Regions from separate parts of the Prauserella sediminis genome, predicted to be linked through region 1. Evidence: riboswitches for the same ligand, from Rfam matches in the RefSeq annotation. Region 1 holds a riboswitch; the other holds the start of a gene.

Evidence for each region. Region 1 has a riboswitch for thiamine pyrophosphate ahead of thiC (phosphomethylpyrimidine synthase ThiC). Riboswitches for the same ligand answer to the same signal wherever they lie in the genome.
Region 2: another riboswitch for thiamine pyrophosphate. It lies ahead of FB384_RS13725 (thiamine ABC transporter substrate-binding protein); the one in region 1 lies ahead of thiC (phosphomethylpyrimidine synthase ThiC).

The regions. Positions count from the first base shown of each region.
Region 1 is NZ_JACIBS010000001.1:2,535,756-2,546,363, forward strand. It holds gene thiD (bifunctional hydroxymethylpyrimidine kinase/phosphomethylpyrimidine kinase) at 1-252, opposite strand, end outside; gene FB384_RS11615 (PstS family phosphate ABC transporter substrate-binding protein) at 372-2,081, shown strand; gene FB384_RS11620 (phosphodiester glycosidase family protein) at 2,286-3,539, shown strand; gene thiD (bifunctional hydroxymethylpyrimidine kinase/phosphomethylpyrimidine kinase) at 3,675-4,529, opposite strand; gene thiC (phosphomethylpyrimidine synthase ThiC) at 4,526-6,160, opposite strand; TPP riboswitch at 6,184-6,305, opposite strand; gene FB384_RS11635 (peptide deformylase) at 6,433-6,990, opposite strand; gene FB384_RS11640 (DUF3263 domain-containing protein) at 7,379-7,702, shown strand; gene FB384_RS11645 (LytR C-terminal domain-containing protein) at 7,699-8,418, shown strand; gene FB384_RS11650 (AAA family ATPase) at 8,460-10,608, opposite strand, start outside.
Region 2 is NZ_JACIBS010000001.1:3,001,995-3,012,602, forward strand. It holds gene FB384_RS13690 (peptidoglycan recognition protein family protein) at 1-802, shown strand, start outside; gene FB384_RS13695 (PaaI family thioesterase) at 963-1,460, opposite strand; gene FB384_RS13700 (hypothetical protein) at 1,534-1,857, shown strand; gene FB384_RS13705 (maleylpyruvate isomerase family mycothiol-dependent enzyme) at 1,854-2,480, shown strand; gene FB384_RS13710 (GNAT family N-acetyltransferase) at 2,490-3,050, opposite strand; gene FB384_RS13715 (hypothetical protein) at 3,071-3,379, opposite strand; gene FB384_RS13720 (4a-hydroxytetrahydrobiopterin dehydratase) at 3,480-3,782, opposite strand; TPP riboswitch at 3,917-4,010, shown strand; gene FB384_RS13725 (thiamine ABC transporter substrate-binding protein) at 4,106-5,197, shown strand; gene FB384_RS13730 (ABC transporter permease) at 5,173-6,825, shown strand; gene FB384_RS13735 (ABC transporter ATP-binding protein) at 6,826-7,842, shown strand; gene FB384_RS13740 (ABC transporter permease) at 7,900-8,763, opposite strand; gene FB384_RS13745 (ABC transporter ATP-binding protein) at 8,751-9,737, opposite strand; gene FB384_RS13750 (sigma-E factor regulatory protein RseB domain-containing protein) at 9,734-10,608, opposite strand, start outside.

The sequences.
Region 1 (10,608 bases):
CGCCAGCATGCCCGTTTTCGCGGCGTCGACACCCATGTCGCCGGCCACGGCGGCGATCTGTCCCGACACGATGCGTGCGGGGATGTCGGCCCGGTCGTGGACGCCCAGCGTGTTCTGCACCGTCACGGCCGTCACGGCGACGAGCCCGTGTACTCCGCACGTCAGGAACGTGCGCAGGTCGGACTGCAGTCCCGCGGCGCCGCCGGAGTCGGAGCCCGCGATCGTCAGCGCGGCAGGAGGTCGGGTGGTCATCCCTCCAGTGTCGCCTCCGCCTTCCGGATCAGGCCAGTGGGCGTCGGTATGAACACAGCGTGAACGATCGGTTCTGACGGGTCATCGGCGGCCGTGCCTCCTCGTACTCTGCCAACACCATGAAAATCGCGGAGACGCTGCAGACCGTCGCCTCGGTGCTGGGGTCGGACCAGGGTCTGCTGGTCATGTTGGTGCTGTCCGTGCTCGCGATCGCGGCGCCCTTCGCGGACCGCCACCTGATCCGCCGCAAACGCCTGTCGTACCGGGTGCTGTACAACTCGAAGCTCGGGGTGAGTCCCGACCTGGACGACGGGGACGTCTTCGGTGAGATTCCGCCCGGTGCCGACGCGGGCATGCACGAGCTCGCCGACAAGATGAGCCGGATGACGAGCGTCGTCGTGCGCCTGCGCAACGCGGGGATCGAGGACATCCGCTCGGAGGATCTGAGCAAGCATCCGCTGACGCTGGAGTTCGGTGGCCGGGTCATCTGGAACGCGCGGATCTCGGATCCCAGCGTGGAGACGCACCGGCTCGCGCACAAGCGGAGCCTGACCTTCCTGCCGGAGACGAAGGCCGCGCCCGCACGCGGTGGCGACGTGTCCCCCGCGAATCTCGAGGAGGTGCGGACCACGTCGCGGCGCAAGCTGTGGCCGCGCCGGCGGGACGACGAAGAACAGTCCGCCGAGCCGAAACCGGAAACTCCACAGTGGACTCGCATCGAGTTGCACGACTTCTCGTTGCAGCGTAAGGAACAACTGAAGATCGCGGTCGTCCTGCGGGAACCCGGTGATACGGGCGAGCTCACCAAGGGCTTCGACGTGCAGGGGCAGCTGGACGGTGGCCGGATCGTCGACGAGAGCGACCAGGCGGGCGTGACGTGGCCCCGCGCTGCCGCGATGGTCGGCCTGCTGCTGGTGGGCGTGCTGTTGGCGACGTTGCTCGCCAACGCGTCGAAGCCCGCCGCGGACCCCGCGGTGGCATGCGGCGACGGCGAGCTGACCGTGGTGGGCTCGAGCGCGTTCACACCCGCCGTCGAGAACATCGCCGAGGCATACGCGGCGGCGTGCCCCGGCTCGGCGATCACGACCAGGCCGACCGGCAGCAACGCCGGCGTGCGCGAGCTGATGAGCGACGACGTCCGGCCCGGTTCCACCGTCGCGCTGTCCGACGGGCTGGCCCGTCACGAGAGCGAGCAGCTGGAGGCGAACCCGCTCGCGGTGATCGTGTACACGCTCGTGGTCGACGAGTCCGTCGGCATCGACGAGTTGACCACGCAGCAGGTTCGCGGCATCTACACCGGCAGGTACCGCGACTGGGACGAACTCCGCCCCGGCCCGTCGGTGCCGATCCGGATCGTTGGCCGCGGCGGCGAATCCGGTTCGCGGACGACGTTCGAACAGCGCGTGCTGGGCAGGTCGGAGGGGCCGTTGACGTCCGACAGCTGCGACGGCGCCGACCGCGTCGCCGAGGCCGACATCGTGCGGTGCGAACGCGGCAGTGAACGCATCGTCCTCGACGAAGTGGCCAGTACCCGAGGAGCCATCGGCTACGTGGACGTCCCTTCGGCGAACGAAGCCCGCTCCGAGGGGCGCGCCCTCAGCGTCGTCGAACTGGACGGTGGATACCCCGATCCCGGCAACATTCCGGACGGCTATCCGTTCTGGACCATCGAGTACCTCTACACGAAGGGCGAGGCCGACCGGACGTCCCTGCAGTCCGGATTCCTCGAGTACCTGCGCAGTGGCACCGCGCGCGACGAGCTGCACAGTGCGGGTTACGTGCCGTGTGTGCGCAAGGACGGCAGGCTCCACGCCCTGTGTCGGTGGTAGAACCCGGCGCCTGCGCTCACGGGCTACGCCGATCGGCCGAATGCAGGTGCCTGCGGCCGTACGCTGCGGCGGTGAAAGGTGGCGACCTTGGCGCAACCGAACCGATCGCGTCGCCGGCGCTGAGCGGGTTCGTTCACCGGCGCTTCAGCGGGCCGCCCGATGACGATCACATGCGCGGTGTCGGGCGCTGCCAGTCTTCCTGCCATGACCCCATTACGGCAGGTGCCCCGGTCCCTCGTTTCCGTCTCCACAGCGTGTGCGGTGTTGCTCGGCGGTGTCGCCGTCCCGCCCGCCGCCACGGCCGCCGTCCCCGCAACCGCATTCGACAATCCTGCGACCACGGCGCAGTCCGGCACCGTGCTCGCTCCCGGCGTGACCCACCGGCCGTTCACGGTCGAGACCACCGCAGGCGCCGTGCAGGGCCACGTGCTGACGGTCGACGTGCTGAAAGCGCGCCTCGGCCTGCTGCACCCCGACGCGGTCGCGCAGCGCGACGAGATCCCCGACATGGCGGGCGCCCAGGACGCGCTCGCGGGCGTGAACGGCGACTTCTTCAACATCAGCGACTCGCACGAGGGCGTCGAGCCGACGGGGTCGTCGGTCGGTCCCGCGATCACCGGCGGCGACGCGCTCAAGGGTGCGGTGCCCGACGGTCAGCGGTTCGGCCCCGCGTTGCCCGACGGCACCTCGACACGGGACGTGTTCGGCATGGGCGTCGACCGCAGGGTTCGGATGTCTACATTGGACGTCACCGGAACGGTCCGCACCGCCGACGGAGCCTTCGACGTCGACGGCATGAACCAGTACGCACTGCCCGAGAACGGCGTCGGCGTGTACACCACGGATTGGGGGCCGATGAGCAGGGTGCGTCCCACGTGCGGCACCGACACCGACCGGCAGGCACCCTGCAGCGACGAGACCGAGGAGGTGGTCGTACAGGACGGTGTCGTCATCGCCGAACGGGACGAACCCGGAGAAGGCCGGATCCCGGCCGACGCGACCGTGCTGGTGGGCCGCGAGGACGGAGCGGACCGGCTCGAGGCGCTCGACGAGGGCGACCGAGTGCTGGTGCGGTCCGGTTTGGACGCCGATGAGCCCGTGCCACCGTTCGAGTTCGCCGTGGGCGGCTATCCGATCCTGCGTGACGGCGCGCCGCTTCCCGGGCTCGACACGTCCGTGCTCGCCCCTCGGACGGCTGCCGGGGTGAGCTCCGACGGCCGCACCGCCTACCTCACCGTCGTCGACGGCCGATCGGCCGAGAGCGCAGGAATGACCGTCGCCGAACTCGCCGACCTGCTGCGGTCGTTCGGCGCCGTCGACGGCGTCAACCTGGACGGCGGCGGGTCCTCGACGTTCGTCACCCGCGAGCCGGGCGACCGGCAGGCGATCGTGCGCAACGTGCCCTCCGACGGCAAGCCCAGGGCGGTCGCCAACGGCGTGGGCGTGTTCCCGCGCTGAGCCGAACACAAGCACCGGAGTCCGCAGCACCCCCCATCAAGTGCTGTCGCGCGTCAGCGCGTTGATGAAGGGTGGCGGTCCGGCGACGGGTGGGCGCAACACGGGCCCCGGGGAACGCAACACGGGCGCAGGTGATCAGTCCTCGCCGGCCAACCGCCAGAACGGGGAGACCGGTCCGATGCCGCCGCCCAGCGGGTAGGCCTCGGCGACGCAGCGTTCGATGAACCGCTTTCCCTCTTCGACGGCCGTGGGCACATCGGCGCCCTTCGCGAGTTCCGCCGTGACGGCCGAGGCGAGGGTGTCCCCACCGCCGTGCGTGTGCGGGGTGTCGTGTCGCGGCCCGTCGAGCTCCAGGTGCGTCGTGCCGTCGGAGAGCAGGTCCACGCAGCGTGGCCCGCTGTCGTGTCCGCCCTTGACCAGCACCCACCTCGGCCCGAGCGCCAGCAAAGCCTCGGCCGCGGCGTGCCTGCTCCCGGCGTCGGTGACCTCGACACCGGTCAGCAGGCGGACCTCGTCGAGGTTGGGAGTCACGAGCGTGGCGCGGGGCAACAGCTCGGTGCGGATCGCCTCCAGGGCTTCCTCACGCAGCAGTGGGTCGCCGTGCATCGAGGCGGCCACCGGATCGACGACGAAGGGCACGTCCGAGTCACCGCCGATCCCGACGTCGCCGAGGGTTTTCGCCACGGCCGTGATGATCTCCGCGGTGGCGAGCATCCCGGTCTTGGCTGCATCGGCGCCCATGTCACCGGTCACGGCCCGGATCTGCGCGGTGACGACGTTCGACGGGATCTCGGTGAAATCCTCGACGCCGAGCGAGTTCTGCACGGTAACGGCCGTGACCGCGGTCATGCCGTGCACGCCACAGGCGAAGAACGTCCGCAGGTCCGCCTGGATGCCGGCGCCGCCGCCGGAGTCGGAGCCTGCGATCGTGAGCGCCGTCGGCGGCGGTGCTTTCGCGCCTGCCGCTTCCGGAGGACCGCCGGTGCTCATTCCGCCACCGGTAGGTAGACCCGGCCGCCGCGGGAGCTGAACTCCTCGGACTTCTCCCGCATGCCCTCCTCGATGGCCTCCACAGAGGACAGGCCGTGTTCCTCGGCGTAGGCCCGGATGTCCTGGGTGATACGCATCGAGCAGAACTTCGGCCCGCACATCGAGCAGAAGTGCGCGGTCTTCGCGGGCTCGGCGGGAAGGGTCTCGTCGTGGTAGGCCCGCGCGGTGTCCGGGTCGAGGGACAGGTTGAACTGGTCGATCCAGCGGAACTCGAACCGCGCCTTCGACAGCGCGTCGTCCCGCTCCTGCGCTCGCGGATGCCCCTTGGCCAGGTCCGCGGAGTGCGCCGCGATCTTGTACGTGATGACGCCGGTCTTCACGTCGTCGCGGTTCGGCAGGCCCAGGTGCTCCTTCGGCGTGACGTAACACAGCATCGCGGTGCCGTGCCGGGCGATCTCGGCCGCGCCGATCGCCGACGTGATGTGGTCGTAGGCGGGCGCGATGTCCGTCGCGAGTGGACCGAGCGTGTAGAACGGCGCCTCGCCGCAGAGCTTCTCCTCGAGCTCGACGTTCTCCTTGATCTTGTCCATCGGTACGTGGCCGGGGCCTTCGATCATCACCTGCACGCCGTGGTCACGGGCGATGTGGGTCAGTTCGCCGAGTGTCTCCAACTCGGCGAACTGCGCGCGATCGTTGGCGTCGGCGATCGAACCGGGACGCAGTCCGTCACCGAGGGAGAACGTCACGTCGTAGGACCGCAGGATCTCGCACAGCTCGGAGAAACGTGTGTACAGGAACGACTCGCGGTGGTGGGCCAGGCACCACGCCGCCATGATCGAACCGCCGCGGGAGACGATGCCCGTCACTCGCTGGGCCGTCAGCGGGACGTAGCGCAGCAGCACTCCCGCGTGGACGGTCATGTAGTCCACGCCCTGTTCGCACTGCTCGATGATCGTGTCGCGGTAGAGCTCCCACGTCAGCTTCTCGGGCTCGCCGTCGACCTTCTCGAGAGCCTGGTAGATCGGAACGGTTCCGACCGGAACCGGTGAGTTACGCAGGATCCACTCGCGCGTCTCGTGGATCCGTTTCCCCGTCGACAGGTCCATGATCGTGTCGGCACCCCAGCGGGTCGCCCACACCATCTTCTCGACCTCTTCCTCGACCGAAGACGTCACGGCCGAGTTGCCCAGGTTGGCGTTGACCTTCACGAGGAAGTTCTTACCGATGATCATCGGCTCGGCCTCGGGATGCTTGCGGCTGACCGGAATCACGGCGCGCCCGGAGGCGACTTCGGACCGGACGAACTCGGCTGTCACGCCCTCACGGACCGCGATGAACTCCATCTCGGGCGTGACCACGCCATCGCGTGCCCATTCGAGCTGGGTGCGGTGCTCCGACGACCAGCCGCGACGCAACGGGTAAAGTCCATTGTGGACGTCGATGTCGGCGTCGGAATCGGTGTACGGGCCGGAGGTGTCGTAGACGTCGAAGTGCTCACCGTTCGTCAGTGCGATGCGGCGCACCGGGACCTGCAGGCCGGACTCGGTGGGGGCGTACGCCTTGGCGGAGCCCTCGATCGGTCCCGTCGTGACGGCGGAACCGTTGACGGAGGAGTCCGTGGCGGCGGACACGGCGGAATTGTCGGAAACAGGCGTCGGCAACGACATTCACTCCCTACGCTGGCATTATCCAGTCAGGTTCGTGCGGTCGGCGACACCGGGTCGTACCCAGTCGCCCTCTCAGCCCGCCAAGGCGCGAGCTCCCGCGTTCGATGTATTTGTTCCGACAGCGACGATGCCACCATCGGCCGCGACAAGCAACAGGCGGGCGCCCGCGAATTCCGTCGCGAACGCCCGCCCTGCCGTGTCCGGGGAGGAAATCCCTGGGATTGCGGTACTTCCGGTCAGAGTTCCTTCGGGGGAAGCCAGCTGTTGCCTGCCGACGTCCAGTCGTTCTTCTTGAGCATCTTCTTCGCCGCGCGGGCGTGCCTGCCCGTGAGGCGGTCGAGGTAGATGTAACCGTCGAGGTGGTCCGTCTCGTGCTGCAGGCAGCGGGCGAAGTAGCCGGTGCCTTCGACCTCGACGGTGTTGCCGCCGGTGTCGAACCCGGTCACCTTCGCCCACGACGCGCGGCCCGTCGGGTACGCCTCGCCGGGCACGGACAGGCAGCCCTCCCAGTCGTCGTCCGGGTCCGGCATCGTCTCCGGGATCTCGGACGTCTCGAGCTTCGGGTTCACCACGACGCCCTTGTGCCGCACGCCTTCGTCGTCGGGGCAGTCGTACACGAACAAGCGGAGGTCGAGGCCGATCTGGTTCGCCGCCAGCCCGACGCCCTCGGCCGCGTACATCGTCTCGAACATGTCGTCGACGAGCGTGGCCAGCTTGTCGTCGTACTCCGTCACCTCGCGGGTGGGGTTGTGCAGTACGGGGTCACCGGCGATGACGATGGGATGGATGCTCACGTGCCCATTCAAGCAGTATCGCGTAGCGATTCCTTGAGGGGTTGGTGGCCGGGCGACGGGCGGGCCAGTATCGCGTAGCGACGCCTTGGAGGTGGGCGACGACCGGGCCGACGCCCGCCCCGGTGCCTCGAAGTGACTCCACGGCGGTCGGCCGGTGGGCGATGCCGCGGGGCATGCGGTGGGCGGGCCGGGCCCGTGGTGGGTCGACGGCGTGTCGTTGCTCACCGGCGACCATTCGCGACCGTTCCCGGCCGGGACTTCCGGCCGGGACTTCCGGCCGGGACGCGCCGGGGCCGGGTTACACCACTGACAGTGGTCTCGCGTGATCTAATGGCGGCTGCGGAAACCACATCCGTGTTATTCGCCGAGAACGCCTGCGAGGAGCCACATGGACGCCGCGGAGTCGACGGAGGGCAAGGGTAGATCGTCTTCGTCGGCGGATGATGCGCAGCCGGCCGAGGGGCTCACGGAGCGGGAGCGGGAAGTGCTCGCGTTCGAGCGGCAGTGGTGGAAGTACGCGGGCGCGAAGGAGCAGGGCATCCGTGAGTTGTTCGCGATGTCGCCGACGCGCTACTACCAGATTCTGAATCGACTTATCGACAAACAGGACGCCATGCGTGCCGACCCGATGCTGGTGAAGCGGCTGCGGAAGGCTCGCGCGTCGCGGCAGCGGGTGCGTGCAGCGCGCCGGTTGGGGATCGAGCTGTCATGAGCATCTTCGACGGTCTGTCCAGGCCCATGCGCGCCGCCGGACTCGGCCTGTTGGCGGTCGCGGTGATCGCGGCGGTGATCGGCGGTGTCACGCTGGTGACCGGTGGTGACGAACAGCCGACGGCGCAGGAGACGTCCGAGACGAACACGCCGGGTGATGGCGACGGCGGCCAGTCCGGCTCGCCGGACGAGCAGCGGCCCGATTCGGGAGACGGATCGGACGGCTCGGGCGACGGAGCCGACGGTGACGGTTCGGGTGACGAGTCCGGTGACTCCGCCGACGGTAACGGCAGTGACGGCGACGGCACCGACGACGGCGGCAGTGGCGACAACGGCGGCGGTGGCGCGGACGGAACCGCGGGCGGTTCGGACGGCTCCGGTGGCAATCGGGGCGGCGACGGGTCCGAGAACCAGAAGGTGAACGTCAAGGCCGTGGACGTGCGGGTGTACAACAACAGCACGATCAGTGGGCTGGCCCGTACGGCGGGTGACGACATGCGTGCCCAGGGTTGGAACGTCGTGGAGGAGGCCAACTACTCCGACGGCGTCATCCACGAGAGCACCGCGTACTTCCGCCCCGGCACCGATGAGGAGCACGCGGCGCGGGTGCTCGCCGACAGTCTCGGCATCAACGTCGCGAAGCGGTTCAAGGGCATCGAGGACTCGAGTCCGGGCGTCATCGTGATCGTGACGAAGGACTACGCGGACAACCGCTGACACGCTCAGGCTGGCACCGTCCTGGACGGTGCCGGGCGCGGTCACCGGTTCCGGGCGTATTCCTCCAGGTCGGCCAGCTGCTGCGGGTCGAGGGACGGCCGGACGACCGTACGGGCCTTGTCCAGGTGCGCCGCGGTGACCTCCGTGGCCTCGAGTGATTCGCGCATCGCCGTCAGTGCCGCTTCGCGGATCAGCGCCGAGCAGTCGGCCGCCGAGTAGCGTTCCAGCGATGCGGCGACGTCGGTGAGGTCGACGTCGTCGGCGAGCGGCGTGTTCTTGGCGGCCGACTGCAGGATGTCGGCGCGGGCCTCGGCGGTGGGCGGTGGCACGTAGATCTGCCGTTCCAGCCTGCCGGGCCGCAGCAACGCCGGGTCGACGAGTTCGGGCCGGTTCGTGGCGCCCAGCACGACGACGTCACGCAGCGGCTCCACACCGTCGAGCTCGGTCAGCAGCGCGGCGACGACGCGGTCGGCCACGCCGGAGTCACTGCCCTGGCCGCGGCGCGGTGCCAGCGCGTCGACCTCGTCGAGGAAGATCAGCGAGGGTGCCGCCTCTGCGGCACGGTGGAACAGCTCCCGCACCGACCGTTCCGATTCGCCGACGAACTTGTCCATCAGTTCGGCGCCCTTGACGGCGAACACGTTCAGCGCGCCCTCACCCGCGAGCGCGCGCACGAGGAAGGTCTTGCCGTTGCCGGGTGGTCCGTACAGCATCAGGCCGCGCGGCGGTGCGACGCCGAGCCGTGCGAACGAGTCCGGATAGCGAAGCGGCCACAGCACGGCCTCGGTGAGCGACTGCTTGATCTCTCCCATGCCGCCGACGTCGTCGAGCGTGAGCCCGCCGGTGGCCAGCGTGTCCGATTCGGACATCGAGATCGGACGGACGGAGGACAGGGCGTCGATCAGGTCCTGTTGCGCGATCGCGGGCCCGGAGTCACCGCTCGCGCTGTCGTCGCGCTGCCGCAGAGCGCCCCGGACGGCGGCGTCGCGGCGCAGCGCGAGCAGGTCGGCTGCGACGAAGCCCGGTGTCCGCTCGGCGATCGCCCCGAAATCCACATCGGATTCCACGGGGACGTCGCGGAACAGGATCCGCAGCAGTTCGGTGCGCACGCCGGCATCGGGCTGGGCGAGCGTGAGCTCGCGATCGAGCAGGTCGACGGCCAGCAGCCGCGGGTCGACCGATTCGGGGTGTGCCGTCGTGGCGACCAGCGCGAACCCCGGTTCGGCGAGGGCGTTGCGGATCCGGTCGAGCAGCACGGTCGCGACGGGCGGCTGCTGGTGGGCCGGAAGGAGCGCATCGACGTCGGTGAGCAGTAGGAGACCGGAACCGTCGCCGGACGTGACGGCGTCGACGGCCTGGGCCAGCCGGTTCAGTGCGGCGTCGGGTTCGAGGACCGCGAGCGTCGGCGCGGCGAGGGTCACGACCCGGACCTTCTCGGCGTGGGCGACGGACCGGGCCAGCGTCGCCTTGCCGACGCCTTCCGGTCCGGCGAGCAACACGCCGAGGCGTGCGGACGTGCCGAGTTTGGCGAGCAGGTCCGGCCGGTGGAAGGCGAGGTCGAACCATTCGGCGAGGGTGCGGGTGGCGGCGGAGTGTCCCGCGAGTTCGGACACGGGCACGGTGCCGGCATCGTCGGACGGTTCGGTGACGGCGATCTCGGCGACTTCGGGTTCGGCGGCCGCCGGGGTGGCCCCGGCCGCCGGCCGTGCCTGCGCCGGCTGTGACCGTGCCGGTTGTGCCTGCGACTGTGCCGTCGTTCCCGCCGCGTCGGTGACGGTGTCGGCGGCAGGCGTGGTCTCGTCGCCGCGCCAGCGGACGACCGTGGACTGGCCGACCACGACGGGGCCCGTCGCCGGTTCGGTGGCGGTGACGGTGAGCAGTTCCGTCGTCCACGTCGCGCCGACGGTGCGCGAGAGCGTGCCGCGGACCGCGGCGACGTCGGCTCCCGGCGGCGGGGACAGGTCCTGGGGGAGCAGCGACACCGCGTCGCCGACGGTCAGCACCTTGCCCGCAAGCGCTTGCCGCAGGGTCGTGGCGGTGAGCGACATCGTGGCGAGCCGGGACCCGGACACGGTGACGGTTCGCGCGACGGTCGCATCGCACGGTGCGACGACGACCTCCGAACCCTCCGTGACGCCGAGGTTCGACATCGTCACGTCGTCGGCCAGCACGACTCCGGGCACACCGTCG
Region 2 (10,608 bases), 470 kb from region 1:
CGGTGCGATCAACCACATGGCCGGTGAGAACGGCGTCGCAGCCCACTACGTGGTCCGGTCCTCCGATGGGCACATCACCCAGATGGTGCGGGAGAACCGCATCTCGTGGCACGGCAACGGTGCCAACGACTACTCGGTCGGCATCGAGCACGAAGGCTGGGTCTCCGAGCCCGGCCAGTTCTACACGGCGGAGATGTACCGCGAGTCGGCGAAGCTGGTGCAGCACCTGTGCTCGCGCTGGGGCATTCCGAAGGACCGGGACCACATCATCGCCCACTCCGAAGCTCCCGGCGCCACGCACACCGACCCGGGGCCCGGCTGGGACTGGGACTACTTCATGAAGCTCGTCCGCGGTCAGTGGGTGCCGTCCCAGCCGCCGGCGCCGTGGACCGTCGCGGACTCCGGGTTCACGACCGTCTCGACGAACCGGACGACCCCGCCGCAGACCGCGAAGACCGTGCAGCACCTGCTCAACGAGCACGGTGCGAACCTGGAGGTCGACGGCGTGTTCGGATCGGTGTCGGCCGCTGCGGTCAAGGACTTCCAGCAGGCCGAAGGACTGGTCGTCGACGGTGTCGCGGGCCCGAAGACCTTCGCGGTGCTCGTCGTCACGCGCAAGAGCGGCCACGGTGGGGACGCCGCGCAGGCCGTGCAGACCGGCCTGAACAAATACGGCGCCCGGCTCGTCGAGGACGGCGACTTCGGGCCGGCCACGGCCGAAGCCGTCAAGGAGTTCCAGACCGCCAACGGCCTGGTCGTCGATGGCGTCGTCGGCCCGCAGACGTGGGAGTGGATCGCCTGATCGGCCTTCGGTGACCGGCTGCCCGCCACTCGTTCCGGCGCCGTGTCCGGGGTTCGGAGCCCCGGGCCCGGCGCCGGTGTCGTTCGGTGCCGGGCCCAACGGATGTCGGGTCAACGGGTGCCGGGCCCAACGGGTGTCGGGGTGCCGGGTCCTCGACGGGTCAGCTGCGCGGCCGCCAGCGCTTCCACACGGCGGTTCCCCCGGCACGCAGTTTGCCGCCGTGGTGGATCTCGCAGACGACGGTCATCTCCGGTTCGTCGATCGCCGTCAGCTCGGCGGTGATCTCCAGCGGCTCGTCCAACGGGGTCGGCCTGCGGAACCGCACGTCGAGCCCGGCGGTGACGTAGGCCAGATGCTCCCCCGGAGCCGGCTTCCAGTCGCGGCGGTCGGCCTCGAGCATGACGGCTGCGGCGCCGTGGCAGTCGAGCAGCGTCGAGATGATCCCGCCGTTGAGGTAGCCGCCGCCGTTGTCGTGCTGCGGCCACGGAGTGAAGGTCGCTCGGATGGCTCCGTCGACCTCGTAGCTGCTCAGCCGGAGACCGTCCGGGTTGGCGGGGCCGCAGCCGAAGCACGTCATGTCGGGGAACAGCAGCTGCTGGATGCTCGGACCGCGGGTCTCGTCGGTCGCCGCGGCCTCGGTGCTCATGGCGTTCGTCATGGTCGAGGTCTACCGTCGGCGGTGAGCCGGTCGCGACCGGCCTGCTGACGATGTGAGTCAGGAGACACTCGCCATGCCCGAACCGGACAGGAACACCGAACCGGAACCGCGTCCCGGTGCAGGGGACCGACCGGGCATCGACTGGTTGCCCGGTGCGGAGGGGAACCCGGGGACGCAGCAGAACCCCGGACCGCAGCGGCCGCCGGGGGAGCGGCGGCACGGCTCCGACCTGCCGCCCGACCATCCCGGCCCGCAGGAGCCGTACCCGCGCCGCCGCAAGCCCGACGGTGCGGCCGACCAGTACCCGCACGAGACTCCGCGGCGTTACCCCGGCGGCGGTGCCCACATCGACGGTGTTCCGGAGGCGCCGTCCCGGCGTACACCCGACGAGCGGTGACCGCGGTCGACCGGCTCGCCATGGCCACTCGGGAGCGCACCGAGCTGGCCGAGTTCCTGGCGACGCTGACGCCGCAGGAGTGGGAGAAGCCGAGCCTGTGCGAGGGCTGGCGGATCCGCGATGTCGTCGCGCACATGATCAGTTACGACGAGCTGGGCGTGGCCGGGGTGCTGCGGCGGTTCGCCCGTGGGCGGTTCAAGCCGGGTGCGGTCAACGAGGTCGGCGTCGCCGAATACGCCTACGAGCCGGACCGGCTGCTGGCGCTGCTGAACGACCACCTGACCCCGCGGGGGCTCACCGTGCTCGGCGGCGCGCGGATCGGCCTGACCGACGGTCTGATCCACCACCAGGACATCCGCCGCGCACTGGGCAGACCGCGGCAGGTACCGACCGACCGGTTGGCTGCCGTCCTGCCCCTCGCCGTGGGCGCACCGCCGCTGCGTGCGAAGCAGCGCCTCCGGGGTCTGCGCCTGGTGGCCGACGACGTGGACTTCTCGACCGGAGACGGCGACGAGGTGCGCGGCCCCGCGGAGCCGTTGCTCATGGCGATCGCTGGACGTCGCGGCGTGATGGACGAACTCGACGGGCCGGGGCGGCCCACACTCGCGGCGCGGATCGGTTGAAGGGCACCGTCAGGCGGTCCGGTCGCCGGCCAGCACCGCGAGGACGTGGACGTCGGTCCGTCCGCCGCTGGTGACAACCGCCTCCCGGCGCGTGCCTTCGCGCACGAAGCCCGCCGCCTCGTAGGCCTCCCTCGCGCGGACGTGACACGCCGCCACCTGCGTCTCCACCCGGTGCAACCCGGCCTCGTCGAGTGCGTAGCCGAGCAGTAGCCGGGTGGCCTCGTCGCGGTGGCCGTCGCCGTAGGGGCCGAGCAGGCCGATCCGGCACCGGCACGACGCGTTGTCCCGGTCGAGCTCGGCCAGTACCGCCTCGCCGATGAACGACCCGGTCGCCCGGTCGACGACGGCGAGGTCGACCCGGTCGCCGCGCCGCCCGCAGGACGCGTACCACTGCTGGGCCGCCGCGAGGTCGTCGAGCGCGGGTACCCCCGTCCCGCGGCCGGGGCACCACGTGAGCGCCTCCTCCCGCATCAGCGCGACCAGGCCGGGAGCGTCGTCGGGCAGCACCGGACGCAACTGCACCAGCTCGCCGGTGAGGACGGGCTGGTGAGCGAAGGCCGGTGCCGTCATCGGGTCCGCGGGTCGCCTGCTCAGTGCGGTTGCGTCTGCCTGCGGTGACCCTTGGCCGTGTAGTACAGCACGGCACCGGCCAGGCCGATGATCATCACGAACGCGGTGCTGCCGACGACGAGCGCCTGGGTGAACGCGTCCCACGGGTCGGGGGCAGCCTGCCGCTTCTCCTCCTGCTCGGCCAGCGCTGGCGTCGCACCCGCCAGCAGCGAGCCGAGCACGGTCAACACCGACAGCGTCGCCGCGGCGGTCGCGCGCCGCAGTCGCCTGCCGGCCCCGATCGCGGACACGGTACGGAAATCGTTGGTACGTAAGGCGATTCGGCTCATGCGCACTCCCTCCCTCTGCTGTCGGATACCCGTGCAACGCCGCGCCACACCGGAAGGTTGCCGGATGACGCGCACGTCACAGGACATGGGTGAGACGGGGTCAGGAGGTTTCCATGATGGCGTCTACGGCACCGTCGATCTCGGCCGCCAGTGAGACATCCTTCTCCGTGAGCCCGCCGGCACTGTGTGTGCTCAGACAGAAACGTAACGTGCGCCAGCGGATGTCGATATCCGGGTGATGGTCTGCGCTTTCCGCCATCTCGGCGACCCGGTTCACCACCTCGATAGCGCGGGGGAAGCTCGGCAGTTTCGCCTCGCGCACGATCGCGTCGCCGTCGCGGTGCCAGCTGGGAAGGTGTTCGAGTGCCGCCTGGATGCGGTCGTCGCTGAGTAACTCCGTCATGTGTCCATGGTGGTGCCGGGAGGGGTAGGCTGCACAGTCGCAGTCGGGCATGTCGGCCGCATCGCGTCGAGATCACCGTTTCGTGATCACGGCGGGTGATCGCGGTGTCTTGATCAAGGGATGACGTGCCCGCCGCCACGGGAGTCCGGTGAACCGGCCGGACTGAGAGGTGGGCGCCGAGCCCACGACCGTTCGCACCTGATCCGGGTCATGCCGGCGCAGGGAGGCAAGCTCCGCTCGAGCCGTTACACGCCGGGCCGCCTGCCCTCCGGATCGCCTGACCGCGGGCCGGGCGCCGCGAACGGTGCCGACGAGGAGAGCCGATGTTGCCGCGCCGCTTGAGCCAGCTGACCGCCGTTGCCGTGACCGGGCTGTTCACAGCCGGGTGCACCTTGATCGGGGGCGGTGACGGCGGTGACGACGACGCATCGTCGGCGACGACGGTCACGCTCGCCACGCACGATTCGTTCGCCGTCCCACAACGGGTGCTCGACGATTTCGAGTCGCGATCCGGGATCCGCGTCGAGGTGCTCAACCAGGGTGACGCCGGCGCGCTGGCGAACAAGCTCGTGCTGACGAAGGCGAACCCCGTGGCCGATGTCGCCTACGGCATCGACTCGACGTTCGCCTCCCGCACGCTCGCCGAGAACGTGTTCGCCCCGTACGACCCTCCGGCCGCCACCGAAGGCCCGCAGCGCTACGCGCTCGACGACGCCGGCGACCACGGTTCGGGTGGTGACGGCGCCCGGCTGACAGCCGTGGACGTCGGCGATGTGTGCGTCAACATCGACACCGAGTGGTTCGCCTCGCGCGACATGCCCGCCCCGCGCACGTTTGCCGACCTGGCCCGGCCGCGATACAGCGAGCTGCTGGTGACGCCGAGCCCTGCGACCTCCTCGCCGGGCCTGGCGTTCCTGCTCGCGACCGTCGCCGACCGCGGCGAGGACGGCTGGCAGGACTACTGGCGCAAGCTCAAGGACGGCGGGGCTCAGGTCGTGAGCGGCTGGAGCGAGGCTTACACGCAGGAGTTCTCGGGATCTTCAGGCAACGGCCCGCGCCCGATCGTCGTGTCGTACGCGTCCTCGCCGGCCGCCGAGATCGGCGACGACGGCACGCCGCGCACCGAGGCGCTGCTGGAGACGTGCTACCGGCAGGTCGAGTACGCGGGAGTGCTCTCCGGCACCGACCGCCCCGACGAGGCGCGCCGGGTCGTCGACTTCCTGCTCTCCCCGGAGTTCCAGCGCACCGTTCCGGAGAACATGTACGTCTACCCGGCCAGGTCCGACATCGAACTGCCCGGTTCGTGGCAGCGGGCCGCCCCGCTCCCGGACGACCCGGCGCAGCTGCCGGCCGACGAGGTCAGCGAGGGTCGGGAGCAGTGGATCGAACAGTGGCGCGCGCTGTACGAGGGCTGAGCCGAGGCGGGCGGCGCGGCCCCGGGGCCGGGCGGGCGCGCGGGGCCGGTGTCGTCGCGCTCGCCGCCCTGCCGATCGCGTTCCTGGGCGTGCTGTTCGCCTGGCCGGTCGTGGCGATCCTGCGGCTCGGTGTCACCGACGGCGAGGTGTCGAGGGCGCTGGCGCAGGCGCAGACGTGGGATCTGGCCGCGTTCACTCTCGGGCAGGCGGCCGCCTCAACGGCCGTGGCGGTGCTCGCCGGCATGCCGGTGGCGTTCCTGCTCGCGCGGGTGCGGCTGCGCGGGGCCGGATGGGTTCGGACGTTCCTGCTGGTGCCGTTCGTGCTGCCGACGGTCGTCGTGGGACTGGCGTTCAAGGCGTTGTGGCCCGGCGGCGGCGTGGCGACGATCGTGCTGGCCAACGCGTTCTTCAACGTCGCCGTCGTGGCGCGCACCGTCGGCGGGCTGTGGGCGCACCTCGACCGGCGCGCCGAGGACGCCGCCCGCAGCTTGGGTGCGTCGCCGTGGCAGGCGTTCCGTACCGTGACGCTGCCCGCGCTCGCACCCGCGCTCGCGTCGTCGGCCGCGGTGGTGTTCCTGTTCTGTTCCACGAGTTTCGGTGTCGTGCTCATGCTCGGCGGCGGGCGCTATCGCACGCTCGAGACCGAGATCTATCTGCGGACCGTCGAGCTGCTCGACCTGTCCGGCGCGGCGGCGTTGTCGCTGGTGCAGCTCGCGGCGGTGGTCCTGGCGCTGGTCGTCGGCGGGGTGGCGCGGCGACGACGGGAACGTGCCGCACCGCTTCGTGCGCCCGTGACGACCGCCCGCAGGCCTGCGGGGCGGGAGTGGTGGGTCGTCGGAGCGGCGCTGACGGTCGTGGCGGGCCTGCTGGTGCCGATCCTGGCCCTCGTCGTCCGCTCGTTGTCCACACGCGACGGCTGGGGGTTCGACGGCTACCGCGCGCTGGCTGGCTCCGGCGACGGCGCGTTGAGCGTCACCGGTTGGGAAGCGGCGCTGAACTCGCTGCGGACCGCCTTCGACGCGACGGTGTTGGCGATGATCGTCGGGGTGCTCGCCGCCGTGGCGCTCGTGGCGGCGGGACGGGCCCGCGGCCGTGCCGCACGGCTGGCCGGGGAGACGCTCGACGCAGCGTTGATGCTGCCGCTCGGCGTGTCCGCGGTGACCGTCGGCTTCGGCTACCTCGTCACCCTCGATGCGCTGCCGGGTGACCTGCGCACCTCGCCGATGCTGGTGCCGCTGGCCCAGGCGCTCGTCGTCGTGCCGCTGGTGATCCGGATGGTGCTGCCCGTGCTGCGGTCGGTCGACGACCGGCTGCGCCAGGCCGCCGCGACGCTCGGTGCGGCCCCCGTGCGGGTGTGGTGGACGGTCGACGTGCCGCTCGCGGCCCGGTCCCTGGCGGCGGCCGCGGCGTTCGGCTACGTCGTCGCGCTCGGCGAGTTCGGCGCGACGAGCTTTCTCGCCCGGCCCGAGGCTCCGACGTTGCCTGTCGCGATCAACGAGTTGATCAGCAGGCCGGGCGAACTCAACACTCAACTGGCTTACGCGGCGTGCACGCTGCTGATGCTCGTCACCGCGGGCGTGGCCGCCGTCATCGACCGCCTGCGGGCGCCGCACGTCGGGGAGTTCTGAATGCTGACCGTGGATCGGGTGACCGTCACCTACGACCGCACGCCCGCGGTGCGTGACGCGTCGCTGGAGATCGCCGACGGCGAGGTGCTGGCGCTGCTCGGGCCGTCCGGGTCGGGCAAGTCGACGCTGTTGCGTGCGATCGCCGGTCTCGAACCGGCCACCGGTGCGGTCCGCTGGGACGGCGACGACCTCGCGGGCGTACCCGTGCACCGGCGCGGCTTCGGACTCGTGTTCCAGGACGGCCAACTGTTCCCGCACCGCGACGTCGCGGGCAACATCGCGTTCGGCCCGCGGATGCAGGGCATGCCGGCCGGCGATCGCGACCGGCGGGTCGCCGAGTTGCTCGAACTGGTCGGGCTGGCGGGCTACGAGCGACGGCAGGTCACCGAATTGTCCGGCGGCGAGGCGCAGCGGGTGGCGCTCGCCAGGGCACTGGCGCCCCGGCCGCGGCTGCTGTTGCTCGACGAGCCGCTGTCCGGGTTGGACGCCGAACTGCGGGAATCGCTGGCGCTCGACCTCGTCGGCGTGCTGCGCCGCGCCAAGGCCACGACCTTGCTCGTCACGCACGACCAGGAGGAGGCGTTCACCCTTGCCGATCGCCTCGCCGTGCTCGACGAGGGGCGCATCCGGCAGTCCGGCGACGTCGTCGACGTCTGGCGCGCGCCCGCCGACGAACGTGTGGCCCGCTTCCTCGGCGTCACCACCGTGGTGTCCGGCGAGGTCGCCGACGGGCAGCTGCGTTGCGCATTCGGTGTGGCCGACGTTCCGTGGGCACTTGCCGGACCGGTGACCGTCGGCCTGCGGCCGCATGCGTTGCGCGTCGCCTCCACCGGCGTGCCGGGCGAGGTGGTCGAGCGGGCCAGGCGCCGCGACCACACGCGGGTGACGGTCGACGTGTCGGAGACCGTGCCGGATGCGTCCACTGTGGATGCGGTGGCGACGATGGCGGACGGGGTGCGGCCCGGCGAGGAGGTCCGGCTCCGCCTGGACCCCGGCGGCGTGGCCATCGTCGGTTAGCGAACTCGACGGTACGGCGGTCGCGGGCCGTCGTACCGCCGGAGTCCGGACATCGGATCAGCCGTCCTTGGACACCAACCGCGCGTACGCGAGGGACAGGCCGATCGCCAGGTAGCACGCGGCCTTCAGCCCGCCGTCGATCAGGTCGGCCGCCGGCACCGGGTCGCGCAGTACGTCGACCAGCGACCACCACACCTCGGTGAGCAGGAACGGATGCAGCCACGACAACGCGTCGAGACTGCCGAGCACGGTGAACACGATGACGCCGCCGAGCACGGAGGCGAGCACGACCATCGGATGTTCGGTGAACGCCGAGATCGCGAGCGCGATCGCGCCGACCGCCCACAGCTGCAGCGTCACCCAGCCCACGGCCAGGGCGACGCGGCCGACTGCGTCCGGTATGGACAGTGTCGTCCCCGACAGTGTGGACAGGGTGCCGTCCCCGTTGATCACGAGTGCGGTGAGGATCCCGGTCGCCGCGATCACAGCGGCCGCCGCGAGCGTGAACGTCGCCACGCCCAGCGCCTTCACCAGCAGCAGTTTGGCGCGCCCGACCGGTGCGAGCAGCCAACCGCGGAGCGTGCCGGTGGACGTCTCTCCGGCGAGCGCGTCCGCTCCGGACATCGCGGCGGCCAGCGGCAGCAGCATCTGCAGCGTCATCGTCAGTGCCGCGATCGGCAGGACGAGGACACTCGCTGCTGCCGCCGGGAGGAGGTTCCCGCCGTCGTTGCCGGGAGGGCCGCCGGACGAGGCCGCCGTCGGGTCGGCCACCGTCAGCGCGATCCCCATGATCACCGGGATCAGGGCCAGCAGTCCGAGCACGGCGAGCGTGCGCGGCCTGCGGAAGATCCAGCGCAGTTCGGCGCGCACCAGCCGTGACGCGGGAGCCGTGCGCCGGGCCGGTTTCGTCATGACGTCCATGTCGGCGCCTCCTCGCTGTCCTGGGTCAGCCTGGCGAACAGGTCTTCGAGGCCGGTGCGGCTGCGCCGCGCCTCGTACACCGGCACGCCCGCGCCGACGAGGGTGGCGATCACGTCGGGTGCGGCGGCCCGCGTCAGCTCGACGCGTACGCCGTCCGGCGTGGGCCGTGCGGCCAGGTGCGCCGCGCGCAGGGCCTCGACCGCCGCGGTCACGTCCGTTGTGGACACTTCGAGGCCTGCCGACTCCGATTCGAGCAGTTCCGTCAGGTCGCCCTGCGCGACCAGTGCGCCCTCGTTGAGCACGGCCACGTGCGTGCACGTCGCCTCCACCTCGGCGAGCAGATGGGACGAGACGAGCACCGTGACGCCGTCGTGGTGCAGGTCGGCGATGACCGACCGGATCTCCCGCGTGCCTGCGGGATCGAGCCCGTTGGTCGGTTCGTCCAGCACCACGAGCCTGCGCGGCACCAGCAGCGCGCCTGCCAGCCCGAGCCGTTGCTTCATACCCAGCGAGTAGCCGCGGTACCGGCGGCCGCCCGCACGGCTCAGGCCGACCCGTTCGAGCGCATCGTCGACCGCGGGTGGAATCCCGGCGGCCGTCAGTCGCGGTTCGGCGGCCGCGAGGCGCAGCAGGTTCTCCCGTCCCGACAGGAACGGGTGGAATCCCGGCCCTTCCACGAGCGCTCCCACGTCCGGCAGTGCATCGCCCGCCCGCTCCGGCATCGTGTGGCCGAGCAGCTGGACTTCGCCCTCGGTCGGTTGCACCAGACCGAGCAGCATGCGGATCGTCGTCGTCTTTCCCGAGCCGTTCGGACCGAGCATCCCCAGCACCGCGCCCTCGGGGACATCGAGGTCCACGTGATCGACCGCGACCGTCCGGCCGTAGGTCTTGCGGAGTCCTCGGGTGCGGGCCGCGAGGGCGGGCCCCTCCTGCTGGGAGGGGCCCGCCACCACGGGCTCGGCATGCGCGGTCACCGGTTCTCCAGTGCCTGGCGCAGGACCTGCTCGGGCACGGCGCCGGCCGCGAGCCGGCCGTCCTCGGTGATCAGCGCGGTGCCGATGCGGGTCTCGATGACGTGCCCCGAACCGAACTCGCCCTGCACGGGCTTGCCGAAGCGGTCGAGCATGCCCTCGACGTCGGCGCCTTCGCCCTGGGCGCGATCGCGCATCTCCTGCGGCACGCGGGTGAGCACGACCGTGTCCCAGCCGTCGCCCGTGACCCGGAACTGCGGTTCCTCGCCGGACTCGCCGCGGGAGCCGTCGGGCCGCCCCGCCTCGGACTCGGTCACCTTGGTGCCCTCCGGCGGGGAGAACTCGAACAGCCGCTCCGGCTGCGGACCGAACTCGATCTCGGAGAAACCGATCTCGAACGCGGGGTCGGTCGTGCCGTGCGTCAGCACCGACATGCGCAGCGGCAGTCGCTTCTCGGCGTCGACGGCCACCCGGACCTCCCGCACCAGCGTTCGCTCGTCGGGTTTCGGCGTCAGCACGAGTTCGTACGCCGCACGGCCCGCCACACGCGCCGTCCCGTCGACCGAGACGGTCGACGACTCCTCCAGCCGGTCCACCACCTGCGCCGCCGTGCGGGTCGGGTCGGCCCCGGCCGCCTTCGCGCTCCGGTGCTTGTCCCGCGCATCGGCCGGCAGCGCGGTCCGCGTTGCCGTGCCCTCCGCCGAGTCGTAGGACCAGAACTCCTTGTCGCCCAGTACGTAGGTCAGCTCACTCGACTGCTGCTCCATCGCTACGCGGCCCTTGCCGTCGCCGTCGTAGTAGACGCGTGCGGACTGCGCGTCCAGCGCGGGCACGCCCGGCATGGCGGGGAGCCCGAGTTCGTTGTCGACCGTCG